Regions from separate parts of the Bacillus sp. D386 genome, predicted to be linked through region 2. Evidence: riboswitches for the same ligand, from Rfam matches in the RefSeq annotation. Region 2 holds a riboswitch; the other holds the start of a gene.
The links. Region 2 has a riboswitch for glycine ahead of FHY45_RS17935 (amino acid permease). Riboswitches for the same ligand answer to the same signal wherever they lie in the genome.
Positions count from the first base shown of each region.

Region 1: it holds a riboswitch for glycine, as region 2 does, so the genes downstream of both, gcvT (glycine cleavage system aminomethyltransferase GcvT) here and FHY45_RS17935 (amino acid permease) in region 2, are expected to answer to the same signal.

Region 1 covers NZ_VEMV01000005.1:279,131-283,366, forward strand. Annotated here, with positions in the region: gene gcvPB (aminomethyl-transferring glycine dehydrogenase subunit GcvPB) at 1-132, opposite strand, end outside; gene gcvPA (aminomethyl-transferring glycine dehydrogenase subunit GcvPA) at 125-1,471, opposite strand; gene gcvT (glycine cleavage system aminomethyltransferase GcvT) at 1,468-2,586, opposite strand; glycine riboswitch at 2,758-2,849, opposite strand; glycine riboswitch at 2,853-2,943, opposite strand; gene FHY45_RS16290 (DEAD/DEAH box helicase) at 3,407-4,236, shown strand, end outside.
Region 2 covers NZ_VEMV01000006.1:124,085-128,320, forward strand. Annotated here, with positions in the region: gene FHY45_RS17930 (DMT family transporter) at 1-669, shown strand, start outside; glycine riboswitch at 1,181-1,258, shown strand; gene FHY45_RS17935 (amino acid permease) at 1,431-2,777, shown strand; gene FHY45_RS17940 (DUF4179 domain-containing protein) at 2,933-4,236, opposite strand, start outside.

The DNA.
Region 1 (4,236 bases), on a different contig from region 2:
CTCTGTGCGAATGAACTCCTCAGGCAAAAACTCAGTTAATGCTGACTCCGGAACATCCATTTCCGGCAACGAATAGCCGATACGGCCCGGCTTGGTTTGTTCAAATATTAATGGCTGATCCTGTTTATTCATGGAAATCCCCCAATTCCTGTGCAAATCTATCAATCTCTTCTTTTGTACGCAGCTCCGTCACTGCCACAAGCATATGATTGGTTAAGGCAGGATAATCACAAGCTAAATCATAACCACCAATTATGCCTTTTTGTAGGAGCATTTTATTAGCTGCAGCTACAGAACCATTTAACTTAACAACAAACTCATTGAAAGAAGGTCCTTCAAAGGCAATTTCAAGTCCATTTGTTTTAAATTGCTCCTTTGCATAATGCGCTTTTTGGAGATTTTGAAGCGCCATCTCCTGCACGCCTTTCTTACCTAACGCAGTCATTGCCACAGAGGCTGCGAGAGCATTTAATGCTTGGTTAGAGCAAATATTCGAGGTCGCTTTATCGCGACGAATATGCTGTTCCCTCGCCTGCAAGGTTAATACAAACCCACGCTTCCCATCCTCATCAACCGTTTGGCCAACCAAACGTCCAGGTACTTTTCTTATCAGCTTAGAAGTAACTGCAAAATATCCGCAATGAGGTCCGCCAAATGCAGCCGGGATTCCGAACGGCTGTGCATCCCCTATGACAATATCTGCACCAAAATCACCCGGCGGTTTCAAGACACCAAGTGAAAGTGGGTTACTTGAAACAATTAACATTCCTTTATGTTCATGAACAATTTGTTCAATTTCAGCTAAGTTTTCGATTCGGCCAAAGAAGTTTGGATATTGAGTAATAAAACCAGCTACCTCATCAGTCATCATACCCGCCAATTGTTCTGTATCCGTCACTCCATTTTTACAGGGGACAACTTCAAGCTCAAGATATTGGCCTTTTGCATAAGTGGATAAAACAGCCCGTGATTCCGGGTGCACTGTCTCTGAAACAAGCAGTTTCTTACGACGTGTATGTCCTGCTGAGAGCATGGCTGCCTCGGCCAGAGCAGTTCCCCCATCATACATGGAGGAGTTCGCCACATCCATTCCGGTCAGTTCACAAATCATCGTTTGAAATTCAAAAATAGCCTGCAATTCTCCCTGGGAAATCTCCGGTTGATACGGTGTATAAGCGGTATAAAACTCTGATCTTGAGATAACGTGATCAACGATGACTGGCATGTAATGGTCATATACTCCCGCTCCAAGAAAAGAACTATGGGTCCTGAGATTGGCATTTTTCTCGGCCAGCTCAGTTAATTCTTTCAGAAGTGCTGATTCAGACTTTGCTTTTTTTAGCTTGTATTCACCCTTAAACCTTACTTTTTCAGGTATATCAGAAAATAAGTCATCGATTGATTCTACACCAATCGCTGTTAACATCTGTTCAGTATCCTGCTCTGTCATTGGTAAATAACGATGCTTCATTTTTTTACTCCTCCTGCCTGAGTGCGTTTATAAAATGGAGTACTAACAATTTTCGCCTTTAATCTTTTTCCCCGTATCTCAACCTCGACTACCTCATCAAGGTTAGCGAATTCTACATTAATCAGGACAAGGCCTACGTTTTTCTTTAAGGTTGGGGATTGTGTTCCAGTGGTCACTTCCCCGATGTTTTCATCCTTAACGAAAACCGGGTACCCATGTCTCGGAATACCGCGGTCAATCATTTCGATTCCGACAAGCTTTCTAGGGGCGCTATTTTCCTTCTGTTCCTTTAAAACTTCCTTACCAATAAAATGTTCTTTATCGGTTTTTACAGCGAACCCAATCCCCGCTTCGATAGGTGTAATCTCTGGAGATAACTCTTGGCCATATAAAGGAAGTTTTGCTTCAAACCGAAGCGTATCTCTTGCCCCAAGTCCACATGGAACCAATCCCTTATCCTTACCGAATTCTAAAAGATCTTTCCAAAGCTTCACTGTATCTTCGCTCTTACAGTACAATTCAAATCCATCTTCACCGGTGTAGCCAGTTCTTGAAACAAGTACACTAATGCCATTTATCATGACATCTTCACGAAAAGCAAAGAAACCAATGGTATTGAGATCTACTTCCTCTGCAAGGTTCTGTAATATATCAGCTGCAAGCGGTCCCTGTAATGCCAATTGCCCTATTTGTTCCGATATATTTTTTAGTTCTACATCTTCGCTCGCATGCTTTTTTAACCACTCAAAATCTTTATCAATATTAGATGCGTTCACAACTAACAAATAATCATCTTCACCTTTTTTATAAATAATCAGGTCATCAACCGTTCCGCCATTCTCATAGCACATAGCAGTATACTGTGCCCGGCCCGTTTTCAGCTTACTGACATCGTTGGTCATCATCAGCTGCAAAAATGGTAAAGACCCAGCACCCTTAATCATGAATTCGCCCATATGTGATACATCAAAGAGGCCTGCTTTTGTACGCACTGATTCATGCTCCTGTTTAATGCCCGAAAATTGGACAGGCAATTCCCAGCCGCCAAAATCAATTGTTTTTCCTCCGTACTCCCTGTACACACTGATCAGCGGAGTCTGCTTTAATTCTCCCATCCTTACCCTCCTAAAATATTCGTTTTATACGGATTCTCTTGCTTGTTATGCCATTTAAATGATTGCTTGTTAACTTATTAAGTAAAACGCCGCTTTTCCACATTTGACCGAAGCGATATATCCTTCAGCGATCCACGAAAAAAAGGACAGAAACCTCCCTTATTAGGGGGGCTCTGTCCTGATACCTGAAAGTTTACCGCCGGGTAACGTACTTCGGCGTTTCCTCTTGGGTGGCTTCACAATAAAGGAAGCGCTCTCCAGAGATGCGTCCAGCAAGAGTCTCTGTACCTGAGAGATTCATGGATTCACCATTTGCTCCTTCGGTGCCGCAAATACGGTCTCTCCCCTTGCCTTCATTCGCTCATATAATTATGTAAATTGGTCATACTAAACAAAAAGCAAGAGATAAGCCGTTTTCTAAATAGTCTTACATTTATATCCTACCATCAACAATTATCAGGTGGCAACATTTACGTTATCTCGATGAATGATTGGAAACTAAAAAAATATCAGTAACACCTCAGCTTTATTGGGGCAAAAAAATTGTTTAGGCGTCACTGAATAAATTCCTTATAATTTTCTGCCATCCGCATAAAGCATTTAATCAGATTTTAGCCGGAGATTAAACTCCTACTATTGTTTAGAAATTAATGACACCACCTATACCTATATAAGGTAAGAGAATTCTATTGAATTTAGTTAAATTACAATCAAGCATTTATCTAACTAGCTTAAATAAAGAAAGTTGGGATTCACATTGAGTTTAACACCAAAGGTCTATTTTGATGAAGATTGGGAAAAGGAGCTTGAGGAAAAGATTATGGAGGATGGCCCCTGGTGCAGCTACTCCCTTTTTAAACTCGGATTGGATGCCGAAAAGCATAATCTGATTCCAGATTTCAACGGCCTCCTTGCACCAAAGCATTTATCAGGATTTACACCTTTAACCCATCAGCTCGAAGCTGCTACCGAAGTCATTGAAAGAATGAATGGTAAAGCCATATTAGCTGATGAAGTAGGTCTTGGTAAAACAATAGAGGCCGGTCTGATCTTAAAGGAATATATGATTCGGGGCCTGGCAAGCAAAATACTAATACTAGTCCCAGCCTCTCTCGTATCTCAATGGGCACAGGAGCTTAATCAGAAGTTTCACATACCAGCTGTCATATACAGAAAGGGGTATGGGTGGGATTCTGAATGTATAATCACTTCCATAGATACTGCTAAACGAGAGCCTCATCGTTCTGCCATACTCGAACAAACCTATGACATTGTCATCATAGATGAGGCTCACAAGTTAAAAAACAATAAAACCAAAAACTATGAGTTTGTACAAAAAGTCCAGAGAAAGTTCTGTCTACTGTTAACGGCAACCCCTATTCAAAACAAGCTAGAAGAAATTTTTTATCTTGTATCATTGCTTAAGCCAGGGCATTTAGGAAGCTATGCCAAATTTAATGAACGCTTTTCTGCTAAGAAACGTTCATTAAAGGATGATGCTTATTTAAAAGAATTGGTTAATATGGTGATGATTCGAAATAAACGCCAGGATACCGGCATTGAGTGGACAAAAAGAAAGGTTGAAACAATTTTTATAGATTTCACCGAAAAGGAACAGGATCTATATGATGGAGTTTCTTCATTTAGGAA
Region 2 (4,236 bases):
ATTGGTTTGCGCTATATTGAATTGTCTATCGCCTCACCAATACAGAATTCCTCAGGTGTCGTAACAAGCATTCTGCTCTTCATCTTTTTCACTCATGAGCTAAGTATCATTGAAGTACTTGGGATTATCATCATCACTCTTGGGATTGTGGGGATAGCCGTTCTGGAAAAAAGAGCAGAAGATGAAGCTCGTCGACTGAATTCTGAGCATATCGATAAAAAATACCAAATTGGTTTCTTGGCTATTATCTTCCCAATTTTATATTGCATTATTGATGGACTTGCTACATTTGCGGATGCCATCTATCTGGATGAATTGAATTTAATCAGCGAAAATTCAGCTTTGCTTGCGTATGAATATACCTTTTTCCTATGCGCTGCCGTATGTTTTATCTATCTTCGCTTTATTAAGAAGGAATCCTTCCATGTATTTAAAGAGCGCGATAAAGGGATAGCTGCTATTTTGGAAACGATTGGTCAATTTTTCTACGTATTTGCCATGGCATCAGGCTATGCAATTATCGCAGCACCATTGATTGCTTCTTACAGTATCTTTTCAATTATCCTGTCACGAATCTTCCTAAAAGAGAAGCTGACTAAAAAACAATACATGATCATCGCAGTTGTTATCTTCGGTATTATCCTGCTGGGGATAGCGGATGAACTCTAAATTTGAATTTGCCTTTTAATAATGTAGATTAAAGACCAAATCCCTTATGGATTTGGTCTTTTTTTCAGAATGAATTGTGCTACTGCTAAGATAAACATGAAAAAGAGAGCTTTCGATTCTGGCCTTCCCCTTAACCTCACTGCCATGCTTATATATCTGAAGGAATACTCCTCAAGATGTTTAAATTAGTAAACAAAAAAAGAGAGAGACCTAGTACCTTTCTTTACTATTTAATACTTATTGTAATGGTTTATCAGAACTGAAGCTTGTTTAGTATCATTAATTGATTGTTCAAAAGCATATGGGTTAAATATATTTCAAGTAAATCTTGGTCTCTTCCATATGCTTCAACAAATCATTTAATTACATGTACTTAGTTTGACAACATAATAATTTAGTGATAGCATTTTTTCCATAACATTTTTTCAGAATTATGTTAATAAGGTAACATACTCTGATAATTGATAATTTAATATAGCACGCTTTGATCGCTGTGGATAAAACTATGGCGGGAGCAGCTTCTGGAGAGACTGTATTTATACAGCGCCGAAGGATTCACAATCTCAGGCAAAAGGACAGAATGGTAACGATTTTTGTTATTCTTGCCCTTTTAGAGATTGGAGACAACCAATCTCTTTTTTTATTTTCCAATATCAATAGTGAGGTGAGACATAGTATCTAAATCAAGCGAGAAAAATGATAAATATCTATTTTACTAGGTGCCTGTTTTAGACATCTAAGATTAAACGGGGGCATGCAACTTGGCTAAGCAAGAGTTAAAAAGGGATTTAAAAAATCGTCATGTACAATTAATAGCAATTGGGGGCACAATTGGAACCGGCTTATTTTTAGGCTCCGGAAAATCCATTCATTTAGCCGGTCCATCCATCTTATTTTCTTATCTGATTATCGGAGTAGCTCTATTTTTTGTTATGAGAGCACTGGGTGAATTACTTTTATCCAATACAAATCATACATCATTTATCGATTTCGCAGCTGAATATTTGGGTCCATGGGCTGGATTTGTGACTGGCTGGACGTATTGGTTCTGCTGGATTATGACAGCCATGGCTGATATTATCGCTGTTGGTTTATATACACAATACTGGTTTGATATCCCGCAATGGGTGCCTGCCATCATCTGTTTAGTAATTCTATTAGGATTAAATCTATTAACCGTCAAACTGTTTGGTGAGTTGGAATTCTGGTTTGCGATTATTAAAGTCGTCACTATTGTTGCACTAATTGTCGTAGGAATCGTACTGCTTGTGATTGGATTTGAAACAGATAGCGGAACTGTTTCTGTTTCTAACCTTTGGAATCATGGCGGCATGTTCCCGAATGGAATATCAGGGTTCTTACTATCACTGCAAATGGTTGTCTTCTCCTTCGTCGGAGTTGAACTTATTGGTGTATCTGCTGCTGAAACAGCTAATCCACGAAAAAACATTCCATCTGCTATCAACAAAATACCGGTACGGATTTTACTGTTTTATGTAGGTGCCTTATTTGTTATTTTATGCATCAATCCTTGGGATCAATTAAGTGCGACAAGCAGCCCATTTGTAGGTGTCTTCGCCTTAATCGGGATTCCAATGGCGGCAGGTATTATCAACTTTGTTGTATTAACATCGGCAGCCTCTGCTGCAAACAGCGGTTTATTCTCAACCAGCCGGATAATGTACAACTTAAGCAATCATAATGAAGCACCAAAAAAACTTGGCAAATTAAATAAACACCATGTACCGAGCAATGCATTATTAACTTCTACTATTGTAGTTTCTGTCGGTGCACTGCTTAGCAAGCTGATACCAGAGCAGGCCTTTACAATCGTCACAACAATCAGCGCCATCTGTTTCATTTGGGTATGGAGCATTATTTTAATCTCGCATATCAAATATGTAAAAACAAGACCTGATTTAAGAGCTAAATCTACATTCAAAGCTCCATTAACACCAGCTATAAATTATGTAATCCTAGGTATGTTTGCTTTCATACTGATTGTAATGCTCATTGCTGCGGAAACACGCTTAGCAATGCTGCTTACACCATTATGGTTTGTCTTATTGTTCATTTTATATAACTATCATAAAAAGAAGAGATTATGATAATAGAGCAAAAGCAAAAATAATAATGCACTCCAGTTGTTAGATTACACTTAACAATTGGAGTGCATTTTTTTCTATAGTATTCTATGGTTGAATGAAAACTTAGTACAGCTCGGTACCGAATTGAGCAAAATAGTTTCAATAAACTATTTCCTTTATTTATGATTCTCAAGTTGCTCTTTCTTCTGAGGTATTTTTACTGTGAAAGGCTCAAGCTCCACTGTATCTAAAAATGAGTTAAAATCAAATTGCAGAATGGCATGATCCATTTCAAAATTGGTGATTTTTTGAACCATATCCCCTTCATACACAACTTCTCCACTTAAATCAAATACTGATTGAAAATGCATTGTATCTTTATTAAGGACTTCAACATGATTCCGATGTATATAAAATGGCCAATCATCATCCAAATCAATCCGTGGGTCTATTATATTAAACTGATAACCTAAATTATGCAGTAAACGATCATAGTTCTCTCCCTTAAGACTCTTAGGAAATCCAAGTACTTGATAATCAACAATCAATTTATCCTGCTCATGTTTAATACTGTTAACTCGGATTGCCTTATTTGAACGTTGACTTTCCAATGTAAAGGAAGTACCGGTCGCTAAATCCTTCTCCGCTAAAGGTTCTGATCGTTCTAGATGTGGATAGAACGTGATGGTTTTAACATCTTGATTTAAATTCCCTATTGTAGATCGTCTAAATTCACGTACTTCTCCATCTATCCCCTTATTAAATCTTACACTGTTTCCAATATCCAACTCTTTCCCTTTATGGTCAGTTGCCTTCCATATGTATATCTCATCCTTCTCATACTCTGTGTTTGTTTCAAACATAACAGTCGAGGATATTCTGCCAAAGAGCAATTCATTTACTTTAATTTGAACATTTTCATTCGGATAGTTTTTTGTGTAATCTATTGCGGTAGCTTTATTCTTTTCTTGTGAAATTGGAATCGAGAATCTCCAGTCTCCATCAACTCCGTTTATAGAATGGATTGTGAGTGGCAGAGTGTAATTCTCTTTAAGCTCCTCATACGGATAATTTAAAGTCATTTGAAAATCATACCCATCTCCTTTTTTCTTATAAACAGTTGATTGCCCATTGAACCAAGGATCAGCATCCCCTTCATAGTTCTCAAAGTTTTCATCCACACTTAATTCTTCGCTCTCTTCGTTACTTTGCTTTTTTATATCGCCATCCACATGTCCAGTAATCGATACAATATATCCATCAAAATAAGCACTTGTCAGGGTTACATTAATCCCCTTTTTGGTACTAGTTTTATTTAATTCAGTAACGAGGTTTTGTTCGGCTAATTCTATTCCAAGCGGATCATTAAAGTCTTTAAATATTCCGCCGACTATAGGAGCTTTAGCCAGCACTTTGTTCAACGACGGTATGATAAATCCTGAACTGATGGTCAAAGATAGAATCGCTATAGAAGCCACAC